Sorangium aterium: one gene and its partner. The protein of the gene in region 2 interacts with the protein of the main gene of each other region in a pairwise test. Links are inferred from orthologs where the notes say so. Each region holds a gene or a part of one and is shown on either strand. Other genes may lie near its edges.

Evidence for each region.
Region 1: the proteins of dnaE (region 2) and POL72_RS17375 interact in binary tests that used the Escherichia coli proteins (3 or more experiments, as listed by UniProt). The link is inferred for Sorangium aterium from one-to-one orthologs.

The regions. Positions count from the first base shown.
Region 1 is NZ_JAQNDK010000002.1:653,508-664,608, reverse strand. What follows is about bases 5,581-8,549. They hold POL72_RS17375 (methionine aminotransferase), read left to right. Parts: upstream 5,581-6,473; coding sequence 6,474-7,625; downstream 7,626-8,549. Other genes in these bases: POL72_RS17370 (acyl-CoA dehydrogenase family protein), read left to right, coding at 7,730-8,549; POL72_RS17380 (SDR family oxidoreductase), read right to left, coding at 5,581-6,238. Outside these bases: POL72_RS17405 (hypothetical protein), read right to left, coding at 118-561; POL72_RS17400 (cytochrome C peroxidase), read left to right, coding at 700-2,844; POL72_RS17395 (hypothetical protein), read right to left, coding at 2,933-3,895; POL72_RS17390 (SDR family NAD(P)-dependent oxidoreductase), read right to left, coding at 4,012-4,752; POL72_RS17385 (TetR/AcrR family transcriptional regulator), read left to right, coding at 4,858-5,478; more of POL72_RS17380, read right to left, coding at 5,513-5,580; more of POL72_RS17370, read left to right, coding at 8,550-8,854; POL72_RS17365 (response regulator), read right to left, coding at 8,926-9,282; POL72_RS17360 (response regulator), read right to left, coding at 9,356-10,090; POL72_RS17355 (sensor histidine kinase), read right to left, coding at 10,121-11,101. UniProt on the Escherichia coli protein: Shows aminotransferase activity with methionine and histidine as substrates, and to a lesser extent also with phenylalanine.
Region 2 is NZ_JAQNDK010000003.1:1,491,669-1,504,027, forward strand. What follows is about bases 4,319-8,545. They hold dnaE (DNA polymerase III subunit alpha), read right to left. Parts: upstream 8,158-8,545; coding sequence 4,519-8,157; downstream 4,319-4,518. Other genes in these bases: POL72_RS29870 (AAA family ATPase), read left to right, coding at 4,319-4,526; POL72_RS29880 (hypothetical protein), read left to right, coding at 8,401-8,545. In the rest of the region: POL72_RS29845 (hypothetical protein), read right to left, coding at 19-291; POL72_RS29850 (nucleotidyltransferase family protein), read left to right, coding at 414-1,160; POL72_RS29855 (GHMP family kinase ATP-binding protein), read left to right, coding at 1,157-2,152; POL72_RS29860 (D-sedoheptulose-7-phosphate isomerase), read left to right, coding at 2,217-2,837; POL72_RS29865 (D-glycero-alpha-D-manno-heptose-1,7-bisphosphate 7-phosphatase), read left to right, coding at 2,845-3,456; more of POL72_RS29870, read left to right, coding at 3,525-4,318; more of POL72_RS29880, read left to right, coding at 8,546-9,474; POL72_RS29885 (OmpA family protein), read left to right, coding at 9,941-10,564; POL72_RS29890 (c-type cytochrome), read left to right, coding at 10,808-11,251; POL72_RS29895 (hypothetical protein), read left to right, coding at 11,258-11,701; POL72_RS29900 (hypothetical protein), read left to right, coding at 12,209-12,359. UniProt on the Escherichia coli protein: DNA polymerase III is a complex, multichain enzyme responsible for most of the replicative synthesis in bacteria. This DNA polymerase also exhibits 3' to 5' exonuclease activity. The alpha chain is the DNA polymerase catalytic subunit.

The DNA of each region.
Region 1 (11,101 bases), on a different replicon or contig from region 2:
TCGCGCCGCTCCCACGCCTGGTGGATAAATAGCGTATCCGACGCCTGACCCGCGCTGTCAAGCGTCCCAGTTGGCCACTCGAGTCCCGGATTCACGATGCCCACGCGCCCATCTGATCTATGGAATGCGCATCCTCGCAGCGCCCTCGCCGGCCTCCGGCCCATCCGGAGGCGGCAGCGCGACCGTCTGCGCCTCGATCCGGGGGAGCTCGCGCCGCAAACGCGCGCGCTGGAAATCCGCGTCGAACGGAGCCTTGAACCACAGCACCAGCACGTAAATCCCTCCGAACGACTCGGCGAGGTACGAGTCCTCGGGAGGAGCGGCGGGGCGAGCCACGCGGAGCCGGCCGCCCCGCCGCAAGGGTGGACCCGACCGAGCGGCCATCTCCCGCTCGGCAAAGCGCGCGGCGAGCGGGAGCACCGTGGGCGCGACCGGCCAGGCACACCAGATGTTGTTCGATTCATCGATCACGGCCGCGGCGGCGGCGCCGGCGCGGGCCACCAGATCGCTCATGGTGTCGCGCAGCGCCTTCCACTCGGGGATGTCGTCGCTGAGGGGCATGCATCCAGTGTAGACCCTTCGCGAAAGCAGGCAGGCTCATCCTCCGGAGCTCCAGCCCGGCCCGGCCAGGCCAGGCGAGCGACGACCCCGCGGCGATGCCCCTGTCACACTCTCGCCCGCTGGGCCGATGGTCCAGGCATGAGAGCCGCCGCTCCGACCGCCCTCGCCCTCCTCGCCCTCGCCTGCGCCCCCTCCCCGCGCGACCCGGCCCCGGCGCCGCCGCCCAGCCCCCCTGTCGCGGCCAAGGCGCCGCCGCCGCCCACCTGCGCCCGGCGCGCGGCGGGCCCGGCGCCCGCGCCCCTCGACTCGACCCACGCCGGCTCCGGCGTCGCCCTCGCGGACCTCGGCGGACGCACCCTCGCCTTCGTCGCCGACGAGGACGACGCCGCCCTCCACACCGTCGACATCGACGCCCGCGCCGCCCTCGCGCGCACGCCGCTCGCGGGCCGGCCCGCGCAGGTGATCGTGCTGGGTGACGGCCGCGTCGTGGCCTCGCTGCGCGACCGCGCCCTGCTCGAGGTGCTGGAGCCGGTGGGCCCTGCCGCCCCGCTCGAGCGAAGGTGCCTGGTGCCCGTGGCGAGCGAGCCGGTGGGCCTCGCGATGACGCCGGACCGCGCCACGCTGCTCGTCGCGAGCCGGTGGGGCCACGCGCTGACCAGCCTCGCGACCGCCGACCTCCGGCGCACCGGCGAGCTCCCGCTCGCCCGGGATCCCAGCGCGGTCGTCGCGTCGAGCGACGGCCGGCGCGCGTTCGTCTCCCACGCGGTCGGCGGCCGCATCAGCGTCGTGACGCTCGACGAAGGCGGCGCGCCGACGGGCGCGCGGGAGCTGTCGACCGACGGGGTGGAGCGGCGCGCCCGGATATCGACGTCGAAGCCCGCGGCGCCGTTCCCCCGCAGCTCGAGCGGGCCCTCGCGGAAAGTGCCCTTCGATCTGGAAGACGGGGCGCCGTTCCAGATGCGCCGCCCGACGGTGAACGTGGATCGCCGCGGATCCCAGGGCTTCGCGCTGGCGCGCTCGGCGAGCGGCGCGGTCTTCGCGCCCATCGCGCTCGTCGATCCGGGGCCCACGACGGGCGCCGGAGGTTATGGCAGCGCGCTCGTCCAGACCGCGATCGAGCACATCGCTGTCGTCGACGCGATGGGCGAACACGCGGACGTCCCGCCGGTCTCGGCCCACCTCGGGCTCCGCGGCTGCCGGCTCCCGCGCGCGGCAGCGTTCGAGCCCGGGGATGAGGTCCTGCTCGTCACCTGCCTCGGCCACGACCAGGTGATCGCCTACGACGCCCGCGCCGAGATCCCCGGCAAGCCACCGCGGACCGGATCGGTGCGGGATCGCGAGCTCTTCCGCGCCCGCGTGGGCGCCGGGCCCACCGCCGTCGCCGTCGACAGCGCGCGCCGGCGCGCCGTGGTCTTCTCCCGGTTCGACGGCGCGCTGACGATCCTGCCCGCCGCGCGCGCGCCGGGGCAGGCCTCGATCAGCGCCACCGGCAAGGAGCTCACCGGCGAGCTGCCGGTCATCGCCCTGCCCCGCGCGTCGCGCCTCGACGAGCAGCGCGCGGAGGGCCAGCGGCTCTTCCACGCGGCCGGCGGCCGTCGCATCGCGTTCGACGGCCGCGCCTGCGCCAGCTGCCACCCCGACGGCCGCGACGACGCGCTCACCTGGTCGACGCCGGAGGGCCCGCGCCAGACACCGATGCTCATGGGGCGGCTCGATGGCACCGCCCCGTACGGCTGGGAAGGCGGCAAGAAGGACCTGGAGAGCCACTTCGCCCGCACCATGTCCCGCCTCGCGGGCACCGGCTTGAGCGCGAAGGAGCGCGACGCCATCTTCGCGTACCTCCGCGGCATGGAGCCGCCCGCCGAGGCGGCGGTCCTCACGGCCGAGGAGCGCGCCGCGCTCGTGGCGGCGCCGGCCGGCGCCGCAGAAGCGGCGGCCGCAGAGACTGCAGCCGCGGCGGCCGGCGCCCGCTCGGCGCTCGCAGCGCGCGGCGAGGAGCTCTTCCAGGCCCGTGAGGCGGGCTGCTCGAGCTGCCATGTCGGCGACGAGCTGACCACCGACGGCGCGCGGCACGACGTGCGGAGCGCGACGCGGTTCGAGACGGAGCGCTCCTTCGAGACGCCCTCGCTGCGCTTCGTGGGCCGGTCCGCGCCGTACTACCACGACGGCCGTTACCCGACGCTGCTCGCGCTGATCGAGGGGGTGGACGGGTCCATGGGCCACACGGCCCACCTGTCAGCGGGGGATCGGCGCGCCCTGGTCGCTTACCTGGAGTCGCTCTGAGGGCGGCGCGACCGGCCTGAACCCTGTCGCCCCGGGCGGGGCGCCGCGCGACGGCCACGTGCCCGGTCTCCGCTCCTCATGCGAGAGCTCACGAGCGGCGAATCGGCTCCGCGAGCCAGCGAACCAGCGCCTCGCCCTCGAGATCGAGCAAGGCATCCGTGACCTCACCCGGGCCGTTCGCGCGGGCTCGCTCGAGGATCGAGCGCTCTTCTTCCGCCGTCGGCCGTCGCCCGATCCGCCGCGCGAAGAGGCGGCCAAGCAGCTCTGCAATCGCCTCCTGCGCTCGTTCTTCACCACGAAGCTCGCCTCGCAGCTCGCCTCGCAACTCACCTCGTCGCTCGGCCTCGATGATCATCTCTCCGATGATCGGCGTGCGCCGGAGCAGCCCCTCTTCCTTGTCCTCCACCATGTCGATGAGCTCCTTCCGCAGATTATGCCCCCAGGGATCGATCGCGGCCATCACCAGCAGCGCCGTGTACAGCTCGGCCCGCTCCGCCGCGGCCTTCGCCCCCGCGTGGATCTCTGCGACGACCTCCCGCAGCGCCGCCGCGGTCGCGTCCCGCGCCAGCGGGGCGAACACCAGCCAGAGCACGCTGCCGCGCGCACGGAGCTCCGCGACCGTGCGCTGGTAGACGGCGTCCACGCGGAAGTGCGTCCCGCTGAACGGCCGACCTGGCCACGCGGTGCAGCGCTGGCCCGTCGCGCGCAAGCGCCGCTTTCTGCCCGAGAGGACAACAACGACGCTCTCGATCGGCGGCACAGGCTCACCGGGGGCTTCGAGGCGGAGCGCGGCGAAGAGGAAGCCGAGGTATTCGAGGACGCGATCCGGCACGTCGTCACGGAGCGCGAAGCAGAACTCGACATGCAGCACCCGCGGCTCGCCGTCGACCTGCAGGCGCAGCGCCTTGTCGAGGCGGCGCTCGATGTTCGTGACCTGGCTGTCCACCCAGCCGACGACCTCGGTGTGATGGCCCTCCGGGACGAAGGCGCGCGCCAGGTCCCCGGGGCGCCTCCGGGCGAGGTGGCGCAAGGTGATGTCCGCGTCTCCCATGCATCGCACGCACGGCAGATCGCGTGCCAGCGAGGAGAAGACCGAGATTACGGGATACCCGCGTGCGTCATGCACATCGAGCGGGTGGCGGCGCCATGGCGGGCCGCGCGGCCCCCTCAGGCCGTGAACCCGCCGTCGATGGTGATCGTCGCTCCGGTGATGAAGCGCCCGCCTTCGCCGGCAAGGTGAGCGACCGTGGCGGCGATGTCGTCGGTGCTGCCGTAGTGACCGAGCGCGAGCATGCTCCGCTGCATATCCGCCCCAGCGCCGTTGGCCGGGTTCATGTCCGTGTCGATCGGGCCGGGCTGGATGAGGTTGGCGGTGATGCCGCGCGGCCCGAGATCGCGGGCGAGGCCCTTCGTGAGGCCGATCAGCGCGGACTTGCTCATGGAGTACAGCGCGATTCCCGGCCCCGGCACCCGGTCGGCGAGGCAGCTGCCCATGCTGATGATGCGCCCGCCGGCGCCCATGTGCCGCGCCGCGGCCTGCGAGGCGAGGAAGACGCCCCGAACATGGATCCCCAGCGTCTTGTCCAGGTCCGCGAGCGTCACGGCCTCGATCGGCGCCATGATGGCGACGCCGGCGTTGTTGACGAGGATGTCCAGCCTGCCGAACTCGGCCACCGTCCGCTCGACCGCGCCGACGATCGCCGCCGGATCCGCGGTATCCGCCGCGATCGCCATCCCCCGCCGACCGGCCGCCTCGACGTCGGCGATCACCGAGCGCCCCTTGTCCGCGGCGCTCACGTACGTCAGCGCCACATCCGCCCCGCCCCGCGCCAGCCGCTTGACGATCGCCGCGCCAATCCCGCGGCTGCCCCCGGTCACCAGCGCCACCTTGCCTGCAAACTCCGCCATGGTTGCCTCTTTTCTGTACAGATCGATACAGAATGTATAGTCTGTCCCGTGACCGGTGGTCAATCCTTTTTTTATCGATTGTCACAGAACTACAGAAAGGTCTCGATGATGGTCGGACGAGGTCGCCCTCGCAGCTTCGATCGGAGCGCCGCCTTGCGGCGGGCGATGGAGGTGTTCTGGGAGCGGGGCTACGAGGGCACCTCGCTCAGCGATCTCACGGCCGCGATGGGCATCAACTCGCCGAGCCTCTACGCCGCGTTTGGCTGCAAGGAGGCGCTGTTTCGCGAGGCCGTTGAGCTCTACACCGAGGTCGAGGGCGCGACGACGAACCGGGCCCTGCGCGACGAGCCGACGGCGCGCAGGGCGGTCGAGGCGATGCTGCGCGGCAACGTCGAGGGGTACGTGACGCCGGGCAAGCCGAGCGGCTGCATGGTCGTGCTCGCCGCGACGCTCGGCACGCCGGAGAACGAGCGCGTGCGCGCCTACCTGGCCGCGTGCCGGCGGGCGGCGCTCGACGCGCTCCGGCGCCGGCTGGATCGCGGCGTCGTCGAGGGCGACGTGCCGGCGGGCACCGACACGGCGGCGCTCGCCGCCTTCTACACCACCGTGCTCCAGGGCCTCTCCCTCCAGGCCCGCGACGGCGCCTCGCGCGAGGCGCTCCGGGCGATCGTCGACTGCGCGATGGCAGCATGGGAGACGCTGGCGAGGCCGCGCGCCGCGGTCTGAGCGCGCCCGGCGGCGCGCGGGGCGAGCCCACGCTCTACGTGGCTTCGTTCATCGGCCGCATGACGATCTGCACGATGCGCGAGCGGTCCCGCGGCAGCGCGGCGAGCACCACGGCTTCGGCCACGTCCTCCGGCGTGGAGAAGCCCTGCATGCGCTCCGAGCCGGCGGTGCGCCCGTCGCCGAGGGCGAAGTGGGTCTCGACGCCGCCCGGACAGACGGCGCTCACCTTGATGTTCTCCTGCCAGAACTCGCGATCGAGCGCCTGGGTCAGGCCCATCTGCGCGAACTTGGAGGCGCAGTAGATGGCCTCGCTCGGATAGCCCTGAAGGCCGGCGACGCTCGCGACGTTGATGATGTGGCCGCCGCCCTGGCGGCGCATGTGGGGGATGACCTCGCGGCAGAACAGCCATGTCCCCTTCACGTTCGTCGCCATGATGCGGTCGTAGTCGTCCTCCGACCACTCGAGGAAGGGCCGGTATCCGCCGATGCCCGCGTTGTTGACGAGGATGTCGACCCTCCCGAGCTCGCCAACGGCCCTCTCCACGCACGCGGCGACGGAGGCGGCGCGGGTGACGTCGGCCTCGATCATCAGCCCGCGGCCGCCCGCCGCGCGGATCTCCCCCTCGAGCGCCGACAGATCGGCCGCGGTGCGCGCCACGCCGACCACGACGGCCCCCTCCCGGCTCAGCGCGAGCGCGCTGGCCTTCCCGATTCCCCTGCTCGCCCCGGTGATGAGCGCGATCTTGTCCTTCAGCCGCACGGTGTCCCCCTCTCTCTCCGCCGCGCGCAGAGGAACGGAGCGCCGCCCCCCCCCCGCGCCGGCGGGACGCACGCTATCACGGGCGCGGCTCACCGGCGTGAAGCCGGTAGCCGGCCTCGGGCGGAGCGCCGGCCTCGAGCCAGGCTGGTCTCGGCGGCGGCGGTCGCGGTCCTCGCGCTCCGCGGCGCGCCGCCGGGGAGCACGGCCGGGCTGAAGGGGTGATATAGGACGTGCCATGACCACGCCCGCGCTCCCATCGAAGCTGCCGTCGACCGGCGTCAGCATCTTCACGGTGATGACGCGGCTCGCGAACGAGCACGGCGCCATCAACCTGTCGCAGGGCTTCCCGGATTTCGACTGCGCGCCGGAGCTGGTGGAGGCCGTCGCCCGCCACATGCGCGCCGGCCACAACCAGTATGCCCCCATGCAGGGCGTGCTGGCCCTGCGCGAGGCGCTGGCGATGAAGATCGAGCGGCTCTATGGCCGCCGCTACGATCCGGCGACCGAGATCACGATCACCTCGGGCGCCACCGAGGGCATCTTCAGCACGATCACCGCGTTCGTCCGGCCCGGGGACGAGGTCATCCTGTTCCAGCCCTGCTATGACTCGTACGCGCCGGCCGTGCAGCTGAACGGCGGAACGCCCGTGTTCGTCACGCTCCGCTTTCCGGACTACCGCGTCGACTGGGACGAGGTGCGGCGCGCGCTCACGCCGCGCACGCGGCTCCTGCTCATCAACTCTCCGCACAACCCGACCGGAACGATGCTGTCGGCCGGCGACATGCGCGAGCTCGCCCGCGTCGTGGACGGGCGGGACGTCCTCGTCGTCGGCGACGAGGTCTACGAGCACATCCTCTTCGACGGGCGCCGGCACGAGAGCCTCGCGCGGTATCCGGAGCTCTCGGAGCGCTCCGTCGTCATCAGCTCCTTCGGCAAGACGTACCACACGACCGGCTGGAAGGTGGGCTATTGCGCGGCGCCGCAGGCGCTCTCGGCCGAGATCCAGCGGGTGCACCAGTTCGTGACGTTCGCGGTGAACGGCGCCATCCAGCACGCGTATGCCGAGCTCGTGATGCGCGACCCGCTCGCCGCCGATCTCGCGCCCTTCTACCAGGCGAAGCGGGATCTCTTCCTAAGGCTCATCGAGGGCTCGCGGTTCCGCCCGCTGCCGTGCGAGGGCACGTATTTCCAGCTGCTCGACACCTCCGCGATCACGGCCGAGCGAGACGCCGACTTCGCGCTGCGCCTCCTCCGCGAGCACGGCGTCGCCTCGATCCCGATCTCCCCGTTCCTCTCCGGCGTGGAGCCCGGCCCCGTCCTGCGGTTCTGCTTCGCCAAGCGGGACGAGACGCTGGAGCGCGCGGCGGAGAGGCTGCGCCGGGTCTGAGGGTCCGCGGGGGAAAACACCCCCGGGGCAAGACCTCCTGTACCATCCGGCTTCGCCGACGACCAGGCGAGCTCAATGCCCGGCAGCCACAGAGGAACGACCTCATGAATGCAGAGAAGAACGACGCAAGTCAGGCCGGCGAGCTCCTCGCCGAGGCCGAACGGATCTCGGCGCTCCTCGCCGAGCACGCGGCCCGGCACGACCGGGATGCCACCTTCCCGATCGAGGGGCTGACCGCCATGATCCGCTCACCGATCAACACAGCGCTGCTCGGCGGGGCCGCCGGCGACGACGCCGCCCGCGCGCCCTGCTCGTGGCTCACCTTCGGCCGCATCGTGGCCATCCTCGCGCGGGGCGACGCGTCGTTCGCCACGGCGTGGCTCATGCACCAGGGCGCCCTGTCGGTCTACCGCGCCCTTGTCGACCCCGGCGAGCGGTCCCGCTTCGAGCAGGCGATCCGCCGCGGCGCGTGGGTCGGCAACGCGCTCTCCGAGCCCACCAGCGGCAACATGTTCCTCGTGCCACGCCAGGTGGCCCAGAAGGCCGAGGGTGGCTATCGCCTGACCGGCGAGAAGCGCTTCGTCACCGGGTGCGAGCGCGCGGACTGGTTCCTCACGGCCGCGGTCTGCGACGGCCAGCCGGCGTTCTTCCTCATCGAGAGGGACGACTCGATCGCCATCGAGCCCGTCTGGGACACCCTCGGAATGCGAGGCACGCGCAGCCAGATCGTCCGCTTCCAGGGCACGCCCCTGCCCGAGTCGCGGCGGCTCGCGCTCGATCCCCTGGCGCCGAACCCCATTCCCAACGGCCTCGGCTGGCTCTCCGTGGGCATCGCCGAGGCCGCCATGGCCGCGGCCGTGGCCTACGCCAAGGAGCGGGTCCTGCCGCCGGGCGATCGGCCCATCGCCGAGCTGCAATGGGTGCAGTTCGCCGTGGCCGACATGAGCCTGCGCCTCGAGGCCGCGCGCGCCCTCGCCATGCGTACCGCCACGGCCCTGGACGCGGGCGACCCGAGCTACGGCCTCCTGCAGCTGCAATCCAAGGTGGTGGCCAACGAGGCCGCGGTGGCCATCGCCACCTCGGCCCTGGAGATCGCCGGCGGCGCCGGGTACATGCGCACCCGCCCCATCGAGCGCCACCTGCGCGACGCGATGAGCGGCCCCATCATGGCCCTGTCCGGCCCCGCGATCCGCGACATCGTGGGCAAGGCCCTGCTCGGCATCGCCTGACGCCGGGCGCGCGCGGCCATCTCGCGCCGCGCGGGCCCGCGCGGCGTCGGCGCGCGCGGCGTCGGCGCGCGTCAGCCGAGCAGCTGCCGGATCCGATCGAGCAGCTCCGGAAAGCCGATCCCCTTCGCGAGCACCGCGTCCGGCGAGGGCGCGTCGCCGAGGCCCTCATCGCCGCTGCCGCTGATCAGCACCGCCTTCGCGCGCGGCAGGCGCGCCCGCAGCACCGCCACGAGATCGGTGCCATGGCCGTCGCCGAGGTTCTGATCGAGCAGCGCGAGGTCGTACCGCGCGCCCTCCGCCGCGATCTTCTGCCCGGCCTCGGCGAACGAGCCGGCTTCCTCCACCTGGAAGCCCTCGTCCTCCAGGAGCGTCGCGAGCACGAACCGGGACGACGCGTCGTCGTCGACGAGGAGCACGGTCACGCTCACGCCGCCCTCCTCCGCCCCCACGGCCGGGCATGGCGCAGCGCCCGCCGCCGCCCGGCGCCATGTCCAGCGGTCCTCAGCACGTCCCCGGGTCGCTCCGGGCGCGCGCGATCGTGTGCATCAGCTCGCGCACCTCGAACGGTTTGTGGAGGCAGGCGTACCCGCCCTGGCTCGTGAACGCGTGGATCATCTCCGGCGTCGCGTGGCCCGTCATCGCGATCACCGTGATCCCGCGGCTCAGCCGCCGGATCTGCTCGTGGGTCCTCACGCCGTCCAGGGAGGGCATCCGGAGGTCGAGCACGCATACGTCGACCGCCGCGTCCCGCGCGCGCTGGATGGCCGTGTGCCCGTCGTACGCGGCCTCCGCGCGCAGCCCGGCCGCCTTGAGCCCCGCCACGATCGACTCCGCGACCGCGGGGAGGTCATCGACCACGAGCACGCCGCGCGACGAGAGGGCCCGCGCGATGATCCGCATGAGGTGCTCCATCGAGAAGGGCTTGTAGATGACCGCGTAGACCCCCTCGCCGATGCCCTGCTCGATGAGCTGCTCGCGCGCGAAGCCCGTCATCAGCACCACCGTGAGCTCCGGCTGGAGCCGCTTGATCTCCCGGAACGTCGCGACGCCGTCGAGGCCCGGCATCCTCACGTCGCTCAGCACGAGCGCGAAGCGCCGTCGCTTCACGAGCTCGAGGGCGTGCGCGCCGTCCCGCGCCTCGACGACCTCGTACCCCTCGAGCTCGAGGTTCGCGGCGAGCGTGGCGCGCATCCCCTCCTCGTCGTCCACCACGAGCACTGGTCCGGTCCCTTGCATCGACGGACGTCTCCCTCCGCTGTCACGCTGTCACGCGAGTTGAACGGAGTGTACCTCCGGCGCCGCGGCGCGCGGTAACCGGATGGTGAACGTCGTCCCCGCGCCGGGTGCGCTCTCCACCGCGATCGTGCCGCCGTGCAGGCGGACGATTCCGGCGGTGATGGCGAGCCCGAGGCCCGTCCCCTTCAGCTTCGTGCTGAAGAGCGGCTCGAAGATCTTCGCGAGGTGCTCCTCCTCGATCCCATCCCCGTTGTCGGCCACCTCGAGGCTCACGGCCTCGTCACACACACGCCCAACCACACGCACCCACCCTTCGCGTTCGACAGGGATCGCCTCGGCCGCGTTCTGGATCAGGTTCACGAGCACCTGCCGGAACTGGTCCTTGTCGAGGCTCGGCACCGGCAGCGCCGCCGGCACGAGGTTCTCGAGGCGCACGTGCGCGGGCGGCTCGACGACCGACATGGCGTCGTCCACCAGGGGCGCGAGCGGGCAGGCGGTGCGGCGGAGCCTGCGCTCACGCGCGAAGTCCAGGAGATCGCCGATGATCCGGTTGCACGAGAGGAGCTCCTTCTCCATCAGGGCGAGGAACTGGGCGACGCGCGGCTCCGCGCCGACCTCGGTCCCGGCGAGGCGCTTCTTGAGGTAGTGCGTCGCGTTCCGGATGGCGCCGAGCGGGTTGCGGAGCTCGTGCCCGACGCTCGCCGCGAGCTGCCCTATCGCCGCGAGCCGCTCGACGCGCACGCTCGACGCCTGGGCCTCGCGCAGGCTCTCGGCCATGTGGCGGAGCGCCGCGCCGATGCGCCCGAACTCGTGCCTTCCCAGGTCGGGCACGCGGTGATCGAGGTCGCCTCCGGCGATGCGCCGCGAGCACTCCGCGAGCGCGCCGAACCCGCGCGCCATCGAGCGCAGGAGGCCGCCGAGGAGGACGACGAGGATCACGAGCGCCGCCGTCATCAGGGCGATGCTCGCGATCCTGATCCTGGCGCCCGCGCGGCCCGCCTCCTCCGCGTT
Region 2 (12,359 bases):
GCGGACCTACGGGTGTGCTCAAGCAGCCTTGACAGCGCGGAGCGACGCGCGGCGCAACGGGCGGAGCTGCGACGCCGCAAAAGCCGCGCCGAGGGCGAGCCCGCGGAGCGTCAGCCGCATGTGGAGGACGTCGAGATACCCCTCGCGGTGCAGGGCGGTGATCGCCCGGCGGACGTCGGTCCGGCGCACCTGAAGGGCCGTGGTCAATGTGTCGAGGGTCACCGTCTTGCCCTCGCTCTGGAGGGCAACCAGCGTCCGGAGAAGATGCGGAGCGAGGTCCTTGTTGGTCATGGTGCACACCGTAACCGCCGCCTGAACGGCCGTACAGTTTGTGACGACGTTTTCTCCGAGCCGGCTGCGGGGAGCGCTGGAGACGCCCCGAAGACAGCCGTCGTCTGTGGTAGGTCCTTCCCGTGCGCGCCGACGACTCACCTCCTCAAGCCGTGATCCTCGCCGGCGGGCTCGGCACCCGGATGCGCCCCCGGACGGAGCGCACCCCGAAATTCCTGCTGCCCGTGGCCGGGCGGCCGTTCGGGGCGTGGCTCCTCGAGCGTCTCGCCGCAGCGGGCTTCGCCGAGGTGGTCCTCTGCGTGGGTCACCTCGGCGACGCCATCCGACAGGCGATGGGCGACCGGTTCGCGGGCCTGCCGCTCCATTATGCCGACGACGGCCCCGATCTCCTGGGCACGGCCGGCGCGCTGCGCCGCGCGCTGCCCCAGCTGGCCCCTGTGTTCCTCATGACGTACGGCGACTCCTACCTCCCTTTCGACTACCTGGCCCCGCTCCGGGACCTCTGCACACACCCCGGCGCGCTCGGCACGATGGCCGTGTACCGGAACGAGGGTCGGTTCGACGCGTCGAACGCCGCGATATCGGGCGACCTGGTGGTGCGTTACGAGAAGCGGCGCGCGGGCGCGCGGCCCGACCCTGCGCTCGACCACATCGATTACGGCGCGACCGCGCTCCGCCGCGAGGTCATCGAGGCGCTGCCGGCCGACGCGCCGCTCGGCTTCGAGGTGGTGCATCGCGACCTCGCGGCGCGCGGCCGCCTCCGGGCGCTCGCGGTCGCGGCGCGCTTCTACGAGATCGGCTCGGAGCAGGGCCTCCGCGATCTCGAGGCCGCGCTCGCGACCGCGGCCGCGACGGAGGCGCGGGGATGATCGTCTCTCGCGCCCCGGTCCGCTTCTCCCTCGGCGGCGGTGGGACCGATCTGCCCGCGTACTCCGGCCGCTTCGGCGGCTACCTCGTGTCGGCCGCCATCGACAAGTACATCTACGTGACGGCCAACAAGCGCTTCCACCGGGACATCCGCCTCGCGTACTCCAAGACCGAGATCGTCCCCTCGGTCGACGCGATCGAGCACCCGATCTTCCGGGAAGCGCTCCGGATGCTGGGAATCGAGCACTCGATCGAGCTCACGAGCGTCGCGGATCTCCCCGCGAACTCGGGCCTCGGCTCGTCGAGCTCGTTCACGGTCGCCCTCCTCAACGCCCTGCACGCGTACAAGCGCGACTTCGTGTCGTCCGAGCAGCTCGCCCGTGAGGCCTGCTCCATCGAGATCGAGCGCCTCGGAGAGCCGATCGGCAAGCAGGACCAGTACATCGCCGCTTACGGCAACGTCACGGCGTTCACGTTCTCTCCGGACGGCTCGGTGCACGTCGAGCCCGTCCCAGTCCGCGACGAGGTGCTGGACGAGCTCGAGAGCAACCTGCTCATCGTGTGGAGCGGCGTCGAAAGGCCGGCCAGGATCGTGCTCTCGGAGCAGGGCCGGCGGCTGCAAGACCTGGAGCCCGAGGTGGTCGAGCGGATGCACCGCATCAAGGAGATCGGCCGCGACGTGCATCGCATCCTCGTCACGGGCAGGCTCGACGACTACGGCGAGCTCCTGCACGCCCACTGGACCCAGAAGCGTAAGCTCGCGTCCAAGATGACCGACGAGGTCCTCGACGAGATCTACGAGATCGCTCGAGGCGCGGGGGCGCTCGGCGGCAAGCTGATGGGGGCCGGCGGCGGCGGCTTCTTCATGTTCTACGTCCGGCCGGCGGAGCGGCGCCGGGTGCTGGAGGCGCTCGCCGCGAAGGGCCTGCGCGTCCTGCGCTTCCGCTTCGATCTCGACGGCGCGCGCATCGTCGCGAACCTGCACCGATCGTGAGCGGGCGCGCCGGCGCGCCCCCTCCTGCTGGGCATTTCAGCGGGACTCTGGCTATAGATCGGCCATGCCTCAGAGCACGCACGACTTCGTCGAAAAGTACCTCCGCGAGACGTCCGAGATCGCCCTCGCGACGAGCCCCGACGACATGGCTCGCGTCATCGAGATCCTCTTCGATGCGTACAGGAGCGATCGCACCATCTACACGTGCGGCAACGGCGGCTCGGCGGCCAACGCGAGCCACCTCGCCTGCGACATCGCCAAGTTCACGTGGGTCGACGGCAAGCGGCGCTTCAAGTGCACCTCGCTCTGCGACAACGCGGCGCTCCTCAGCGCCCTAACCAACGACGTCGGCTTCAACCGGATCTTCCTCGAGCAGCTCGACGGCCGCGTGGTCGCGGGCGACGTGCTCGTGTGCCTGAGCGTGCACGGCGGCTCGGGCGCCGATCGCGCCGGCCCGTGGTCGCAGAACCTCGTCGCCGCCGCGGATTTCGCGAAGAAGGCGGGGGCCAAGGTGGTCGCGCTCGTCGGCTACGACGGCGGCGCCCTGCGCCAGATGGCCGACGCCAGCGTGATCGTGCCGAGGACGCGGGCGGGCTACACGTCAACGCCGCACGTGGAGGGCTTCCACGAGGTTTACCACCACCTCATCTGCGAGCGGCTCCTCCAGCTCGTGGCCGAGAGCTGAGCGCCGCGTGGCGAGGCGCGGGATCCTGCTCGACCGCGACGGCACGCTCATCGACGTGGTGCGCGATCCCGAGCTCGGCGTCGTCGTGACGGCGTTTCATCCGGATCAGATCCGCGTCCTCCCCGGCGCGATCGAGGGGCTGCGGCGCCTCGCGGGCGCGGGGTTCCTTCTGGCGATCGCGACCAACCAGCCGGGCGCGGCGAAGGGCCAGGTCCCGTGGGGGGCGATCGAGCGCACGAACCGCGCGCTCGTCGATCGGCTCCGCGAGGCCGGCGTCGCGATCGCGGCGCTCGCGGTGTGCCCGCACCACCCCGAGGGCGGGCCAGGCGGCGATCCGGCGCTCATCGGCCCGTGCGATTGCAGGAAGCCGAAGCCGGGCATGCTCACGGCGCTCGCGCGCGATCTCGATCTCGACACCGCGGCGAGCTGGATGATCGGCGACGCGCCGAGCGACGTGGCGGCCGCGCGCGCGGCGGGCATGCGGGCGGGCCTCATCATGGATGGACGCCGCTGCGAGCTGTGCCCGCTCCGCGGCGAGGCCGATCTCCCCTGCCCCGATCGCGCGGCGCCGCGCCTCGATCTCCTGGCCGCCGAGATCCTCGCCGAGCCGCGCGGCTAGCGGGCTCTTGCGCGCCACGCCGCGCCGCGCCGCCCGATAGCCCGCGCGCGGCGTGCTACCGTCCCGCCGTGACGCCTCCTCCGGATCACGACGGCGGCGCGCTCGACGATCGGGGCGCCCGCGACGACACCCCGGCCACCGCGGCCGAGCTCGACGCCCGCCTCTCGGCGGCCCGCTACATCTCCGATCCGGCGACCTCGCTCGCGCTCTGGCTCGCCCTCCGGATGGATCGGCCGCTCCTGCTCGAGGGGCCGGCGGGCGTCGGCAAGACCGATCTCGCCCGCGCGGCCGCCGAGGCGCTCGGCCGAGGGCTCATCCGGCTCCAGTGCTACGAGGGCCTCGACGAGGCGAAGGCGCTCTACGAGTGGGACTACGCGAAGCAGATGCTCTACACGCAGCTGCTGCGCGACGCCGTCGCGAAGGAGATCGTCGGCGCCGCGAGCCTCGCCGCGGCCGCGCGCGCGATCGCGGGGAGCGAGGCCTCGTTCTTCAGCGAGCACTTCCTGATCGCGCGCCCGCTCCTCGCGGCGCTCCGGAGCGCCGCGCCGGTCGTCCTGCTCATCGACGAGGTCGATCGTGCGGATCCTGAGTTCGAGGCGTTCCTCCTCGAGGTGCTCTCCGACATGCAGGTCACGATCCCCGAGCTCGGCACGATCCGCGCCGCGCGCCCGCCGCTCGTCCTGCTGACGACGAACGCGACGCGCGAGATGACCGAGGCGCTGCGCCGCCGGTGCCTGCACGCGTTCCTGGACTACCCGCCGCCGTCGCGCGAGGTCGCCATCCTGAAGGTCGCCCTCCCGGGGATCGAGCCCCGCCTCGCGGCGCAGATCGTGGCGTTCGTCGGCGCCCTGCGGGCCATGGATCTGCGGAAGTCTCCCGCGATCAGCGAGACGATCGACTGGGCCCGCGCGCTGCTCCTGCTCGGCAAGCGCGCGGTGACGCCGGAGATCGCGCGCGACACGCTCGGCGTCCTGCTCAAGCACCAGAGCGACCGCGGCGACGCGGAGGCGAAGCTCGGCGCCCTCGTGCGGGCCGCCGAGCACGCGGGCGCGGGCGAGCCGGCTACCTGAGCTCGGCCACCTTCTCGCCGAACAGCTTCTCGAGCCGCCCGAGCATGGCGTCGTTGGGCTCGACGCGGAGATCGCGCCCCAGCGCCAGCACCGCCTCTGCCCCGTCGTCGAGCTGGATCACGAGCTGCACCGGGCACACCCCGGGGCTCGCCCGCAGCAGCGCCCCGAGCCGATCGATGTGCTCGCGCCTGGCGCTGCGCGACTTCAGCGTGATCGCCACGCTCCGCGTCTGCGCGAGGATGGCGTCGGCGAGCGGCTGCACCTCGTCGAGCAGCAGGGTCGGCTCGCGCGGCGCGGCCTCGGCCTCCTCGGCCCCCTCCTCCACCATCGGGAAGCTGATCTTCCCCGAGATCAGGACCGGCTCCCCTCGGTTCAAGAGGTCCGCGTAGCTCTCGATCTGCTTCTCGCGCACCTTGACCTCGACCCGGCCGGTCGTGTCCTCGAGCACGAAGAACGCGATCTTGCCGCCACCTCCCTTGAAGATGCGCTCGCGGTAGCCCTCGACCATCCCGCCGACGCGCACCCTGGCCCAGGCATCCATGCCGGCCAGCGCGCTCACCGCGGTCACGTCGAAGCGGTTCATGTCGACGCCGTACCGATCGAGCGGGTGCCCCGAGACGTAGAACCCGAGCGACTGCTTCTCCCGCGAGAGCGTCTCGCGCAGATCCCAGTCCTCGGCCATCGGGTAATCGTCCAGCCTCACCTCGCTCTTGGACGCCACCGCCGCGAACAGGCCGATCTGCGCGCTGTTCCGCTCCTTGCTCGCGGAGCGCGAGCGCTCGAGCGCCCTGTCGATGCCGGTGAACGCCCGCGCCCGCGAGATGCCCCGCGCGTGGAGGCTCGCGTCGAACGCGCCGCACTGCACGAGCGCCTCGAACACTCCCTTGTTGACCCGCCGCGGATCGACCCGCTCGGCGAAGTCGAACAGATCCGCGAACGCGCCGCCCGCGTCCCGCGCCTCGAGGATCGCCTCGAGCGCCGACTCGCCGACGCCGCGGATCGCGCCCATTCCGAAGCGGATCTTCGGGTCGTACGGGTCCCTCACCCGCGAGCCTCCGCGCCGGGTGCCGGCCATGCGCTTGCCGTTCGTCGCCGGCTTCGCGCTGTAGACGACGGTGAAGTCCGTCTTGGACTCGTTGATCTCGGGCGGGAGGATCTCGACCCCCCACGCGCGCCCCTCCGCGATGATCCGCACGACCTTCTCGATCTTGTCGCGGTCGGCGGTCATCAACGCGCAGAGGAACTCGACCGGGTAATGCGCCTTGAGGTACGCCGTCTGGTAGGTGAGCAGCGCGTACGCCGCCGAGTGGCTCTTGTTGAAGCCGTAGCCCGCGAAGTACTCGAGGAGCCCGAAGATGCGTTCGGCGTCCTCGCCCTTCACCCCGTTCTTGAGCGAGCCGTCGACGAACGTCGCCTTCTGCTTCGCCATCTCCTCGGGCTTCTTCTTGCCCATGGCGCGCCGGAGCAGATCGGCGCCGCCGAGCGTGTAGCCCGCGAGCTTCTGCGCGATCTGCATGACCTGCTCCTGGTAGACGATGACGCCGTACGTCGGCTGGAGGAGCTCGTCGACGAGCGGGTGCATCTTCTCGATCGGCTTGCGGCCGTGCTTGCAGTCGACGAAGTCCTTCACCATGCCGGTGCCGAGCGGCCCGGGCCGGTAGAGCGCCACGGCGGCGACGATGTCCTCGAAGGCGTCCGGCTTGAGGTCCTTGAAGAGCTGCTGCATGCCGCTCGACTCGAGCTGGAACACGCCCGTGGTCTCGCCCGACTGGAGGAGCGCGTAGGTGGCGGTGTCGTCGAGCGGCACCGTGTTCACGTCGAAGCGCTTGCCCTCCTTGTCCGCGAGGTCCGGCCGCGCGTTCACGAGCCGCACCGCGATGTCGATGACGGTGAGCGTCTTCAGCCCGAGGAAGTCGAACTTCACGAGCCCGGCCAGCTCGGCGTCGTCCTTGTAGTACTGCGTGACGAGCTGCTCGCCGTTCTTGAAGCAGGGGACGTGATCCCAGAGCGGCCCCTCGCTGATCACGACGCCGGCGGCGTGCATGCCCGCGTGCCGCGTCAGCCCCTCGAGCTTCTGCGCCTGCTTCAGGAGCTCCGCGACCGTGGGATCGCTCTCCTTGAGGGCCTTGAGCTTCGGCTCGATGTCGAGCGCCTCCGGGATCGTGTACATGATCCCCGGGCTCTTCTGCGGGATGAGGCTCGCGATCTTCTGCGCCTCGTTCGCGGGGAACGCCATCGCCCGCGCGACGTCCTTGATCACGCTCCGCGCCTTGAGCTCGTGGAACGTCGCGATCTGCCCGACGGAGGGTTTGTCGGCCTCCTTGCTGTACTTCTTGGTGACGTAGGAGATGACCTCGTCGCGCCGGTCCATGCAGAAATCGACGTCGAAGTCCGGCATGCTCACGCGCTCCGGGTTCAGGAAGCGCTCGAACAGCAGGTTGTACGGCAGCGGATCGAGATCGGTGATCTCCATGGCATAGGCGACGAGCGAGCCCGCGCCCGAGCCGCGGCCCGGCCCGACCGGGATGCCGTGGTCCTTGGCGTACTTGATGAAGTCCCAGACGATGAGGAAGTAGCCTGGGAAGTCCATCTGAACGATGACGTTGAGCTCGACGTCGAGCCGCGCGCGGTAGGTCGCCTCGTCCACTCTCCTGCCCGTCTGCGCGATCTGGGCGAGCCGCTTCGTGAGGCCGTCGTGCGCCACGTGCCGGAAGTACGCTGCCGAGTCCGCGAACCCGCTCGGCAGCGGGAACGTCGGGAGCATCGGCTTGCCGAGCTTGAGCTTGAGCGTCGAGCACCGCTCGGCGATCTCGAGCGTCGAGCGCACCGCCTGCGGGTGGTCGCGGAACAGGTGCATCATCTCGTCGGCGGGCTTGAGGAACATCTCGAAGCTGCCGTGGTGCGCGGCGCTCGCCTCCGCGAACGTGCGGTTGGCCGCGATGCACGACAGGTAGAGCTGCCCCTCGCCGTCCTCGCGCGCGCCGAAGTGCGCGTCGTTGGTCGCGACGAGCGGAAGCCCCAGATCGCCCGCCGCCCGCGCCAGGATGCCGTTGAGCACCGACTGCTCGACCAGCCCGTGGTCCTGCAGCTCGACGTAGAGGCTCCCCGGCTGGAAGCAGTCCCTGAGCCGGCTGAGCGCCTCGCGCCCCTCCCCCTCGCCCTGCTCGAGGATCCGCTGGGCGACCACGCCGCCCATGCAGCCGGTCAAGCCGATGAGCCCCGCGCTGTACTGCGCCACCGTGTCGAGCCGCACGCTCGGCGCGAGCCCGCTCGCGGGATCGACGTGCCCCTTGGAGACGATGCGGACGAGGTTCTTGTAGCCCTCCTCGGACGCGGCGAGCAGCACGAGGTGATCGACGGGCGTCTCGTCCACGCCCGAGCGCGACACCTGCCCCGCGGACGCGCCCCAGCTGCGGGCCACGTTGACCTCGCAACCGATGATCGCGCCGATGCCCTGGTCCTTGCAGGCCTTGTAGTGCTGAATCGCCCCGAACATGTTCCCGTGGTCGGTCAGGGCGACGGCGCGCATTCCCAGCGATTTGGCGCGCGCGGCGAGGTCCTTGACGCGCAGCGAGCCGTCGAGGAGCGAGTACTGCGAATGCACGTGGAGGTGGATGAACTCAGCGGTCACAGCAGGCTTCCAGGTGGCTTCTCATCGTGGTGGTAGTCGGGAAAGACCGGTAATCGGGGAGAGGGCGCGGAGAGCGAGAGCGGGCGGCGTCCGGACAATCCACCAGCGCTCCAGGCGGGCTCACATATAGCGCATTGCGCAGCGGGGATCGCCCTTGATGAGCCGCGCAGGCCGGCGCTAGCATGTGCGCCCGTCTGAGAGCACTTGCCTGATCTGGGGTGGGGTTTCCAGAAAGTGAGGTCGATGATGCGTCAATCCCGTATCGCCGTCGCGGTGTATTTGGCGACCGCGCTCGTTTCCGTTACCGGTTGTGGCTCCGAGGCCGCGGCGCCTGTCGTTCAAGACGTCGACCTCGGTCAGCCGCCCGCGCCGGGCCCGGAGCAGGCAGGGGATGGCGAGGGCGTCGCGTTCGCGATCGACCGGCTCTTCCTCGGCGATACGGATCGCGACGGGAAGAAGGCGGCCGGCAGCTGGAAGCAGTACGGATTCAACCTCGACGGCAAGGTGTCCAGCACCGTATCACAAGACCTGTGCAAGCCGGTGGACGACACCGCCCCTTCGGAGGTCTATCCGGACGGCGCCGACGGGATCGACAACTCCTTTGGCAGCAAGCTCGTCGGCCTCATTTCCAACCTCCTGACCGACCCGTCGACCCGGGTCAGCGACGCCATCGGTAAGGGCGATTTCACGGTGATCTTCAAGGTCGACGGGCTCGGCGAGCGGCCTTCCTACAACCCCCTCACCGCGAAGCTCTACGGCGGCGCCACGCTGGGCGCGGCGCCCACCTGGGATGGCACCGACCGGTGGCCTGTCGTGCCTGAGCTCCTCGACGACGCTCAGGACGTCGAGAGCTCCAAGGTCGTGTTCCCGGCCAGCTACGTCGTCGACGATACATGGGTGTCGGGCCCGGATTCACAGGTCACGTTCCGGCTGAACCTGACGGTCTCGGACACCATCATCGGTCTCACGATCCGCAATGTGAGGATCGCGATGGATCTCGCGCCCGATCACAAATCGGTGGTCAAAGGGACCATCGCGGGTGTGCTCGAGACGGCTGTCCTCGTCGAGGAGCTCCGCGGCGTCATCGGCGCCGTACAGCCGAATTTCTGCGAAGGCGCGGCGCTGGAGACGATCCTCGATCAGGTCCGCCGCGCGTCGGACATCATGAAGGATGGCGGCCAGGACCCGAGCAAGGAGTGCGACGCCATCTCCATCGGCATCGGGTTCACCGCGAGAGCGGTCCAGCTGGGCGAGATCGCGCCGCCAGCCGTGACGACCGGCGTGCCGTGCCAGCCGGCGCCCGCAGACGGAGGCTGAGCGCCGCGCGACTCCCCTCCACCGACGGCCGCTGCGTCGAGCGCGCCTCCTGGGCTTTGCGGGCACCTCCCGGGTGCCCGCGCCCGCCGGAATCCACACAGCCTGCGACGTGCAACCTGCTCGGTCGGCTCCGACCCTCCGCGAAGATCGTGCTCGCGCTTGAGCCGTCGCGCCCCCTGCGAGCGTCTCAAGGAGCGACCCCGCCCGTCCAGGGTACGCGCTCAGGCGAGGGAGGTCTTGCCAGCGCGCTCTCTCGGTCCGCCCGCTGGTGGGCGGGCCGCGAGGCGCCCTCTTCCTGGTTTCGTTCGTCCTGACTTTTCGCTAGAAGGCGGCATCGCTTCGAGCGTCCACCACGCAAGTACCCGATGGCGGTGAAGATTCATGGCGAGCTGCCGTCCAAGGGCGTCAGCCCGGCGGGTCGCCGACGCGAGCACTGGCTCGTGCCCCTCAGAGGAGAACAAGGTCCATGCGTAGATACGTCGCTTCCGTTCTGTGCGCCGTGATGATGATTGGCGCTGCCGCCGCGACGGCGGGTTGCACGGCCAGCGCCTCGTTCGGCTCCGGCAAGGAGCCGGCGGCCGCGCCCCCGCCCCCGCCTCCGCCGGAGCCGAAGCCCGAGCCGAAGGAGGAGAAGAAGCCCCGCCCGCGCTTCAAGCTGACGTTCAAGCTCAAGGGCAATGAGGTCGCTCTCCCCGGCCCGGTGGTCTTCGAGACGAACAGCGACAAGCTCCTGCCCGAGAGCGACGAGGTCCTCAACCTCGTCGACGACTTCCTGAAGCAGCGGGAGGACGTCAGCCTGCTCCGCATCGAGGGCCATACCGACTCGGACGGTGAGGACGCCGCGAACCAGACGCTGTCCGAGAAGCGCGCGATGGCGGTCGCTCGCTGGCTCGTCGCGAAGGGGCACGACTGCAAGCGCTTCATCGCCGTCGGGTTCGGCGAGACCAAGCCGGTCGCCGACAACGGCACGCCCGAGGGCAAGGCCCAGAACCGCCGCACCGGGTTCTTCATCGCGGCGATCAAGGGCAAGGCGGTCGACAAGCAGCCCGTCGACGGCGGCGGCAAGGTCGCCGGCGACGCCTGCAAGTGACGCCGCTGCGCCCGGGCGCGCTTCGGGCCGCGCGCCGCGATCACAGCGGGCACGGGCCGTCGGGGCGTTCGCCTTGGGCTGACGGCTGACGGCTGCACCCGGTGGCCGGCGCCCAGCGCCCTTCGGGGCGCGCCGGCCGCCGGCGCCGCTGCGTTCTCCGCGCTCGCCGGCGGCCGGCGCCGCCCCGCGATCCTTCTTTTCTTGCCTCCCCCACCAGCTTCACTATCGGTACGTCTCCACGACATGCGGAGACGTCACGACAAGTCCCTGGGTCGCCTCCTTTCCATAGCCATCCTCTGGGTCGGCCTCTTCGGCTGCAACTCCGGGGCGGGCGACGTCCGCCAGTGGACGCGGGACGACCACGATCCGCCGAACCCCGGCGAGGGGCAGGGCGGCAAGGTGGCCGCTCGGCCGATCGCGTCGGATGAGACCGATCCGGGGCTGATCGAGCTCGCCTGGCAGCGGAACTGCTCCACCTGTCACGGCAGGGCCGGGCGCGGCGACGGCCCGCAAGGTCCGATGGTCCGCGCCCCGGACCTCACCGACGCGGCGTGGCAGGATCGGGTGACCGACGCCCAGATGGCCGACACGATCAGGAAGGGCAAGAACAAGATGCCCGCGTTCGACCTGCCGCAGCCGGTGATCGAGGGCCTCGTGAAGCGCGTCCGCACCAACCGCGCGCGCTGAAGCTCGATGAGCTCGACCTCGCAGCACGATCTCGATGAAGCACCCGAGGAGAGGCCGCCGGAGCCGGAGACCCGACCGCCGTGGCTCCGACGTCTCGCGCCGGCGCTCCTCCTCCTGGGTGCGCTTTATGCGGGGAGCATCCTCTTCAAGCGGCTGCCCGAGGAGCGGGAGGTCGAGCTGCGGCTCGATGACGCAGCGACGGTCGTGCGGCTCGACGTGACGTGGACGGATTCTTCTTCGGGCGACCGCGCGGACGACGCCGCGCCGGTCATCGACAGCTCATGGCGGTTCGCCGAGGGGACGGCCCCACGGGCTGTCTTCACGAAGGTGTCGCTCCCGGACGGCCTCTACCAGGTGGAGATCACGGTCAGCAGGAAGGGCGAGCACGACGTGACGAGCCGGGCCGTCACGCTCGCGGACGAGTCCCGGATCACGCTGTTCGTACACTGAACGGCGCCCCGCGCGCTCCCGCCGGCCTCGCGGAGCGCGCTTCGACCGGCGCTCCTGGAGCGAGCCCAACAGCGTCCAGATGCGCCGGAGACCTGCTGCCGCTCATTGCGGTCGCCCGGCGCACGAGACCGTTGACGCCCGGAAACCGACAAGCAAGGCAGCGCCCTGAGTTGGAGGCGTGTCTCTGAGGTACCACCTCGCGTCCAGCAAGCCGCACGCAGTCCTTGATGAAAAACCTTCGTCCTTAAGCACAAGACTTTGTTATTCTTGATGTTTTACTGCTTCCAGTGACAGCGTTTCGGGTGGGAATGGAATGTGAGAACGAATTCCCTTGATGCGTTCCCCCCGAAACCGCTACTTCTTGGCCCGCGGAAGCAGAGCGTGGCACCTTATCCTACAACCACTTACACGCTCTGACTGGGACGACCGTGGTGCATCGTGGTGCCCCCCCGGAGGGAGCGACCATGCGGCCTGTACAGTGCCGCTGGAGGCGGAGAAGGAGAACCGATGAGGATCACCCCGTGGTATCTGGCTGCGCTCGCCCCGTTCGCCGCCATTGGTTGCAGTGGCGCCTATCTCGGCCACGCCGCCGTTGTCGCATTGACGATCGGCATCTTCCTCGGGACCCTCTCGCTCGGCCGCACCCCGAGCTCGAGCC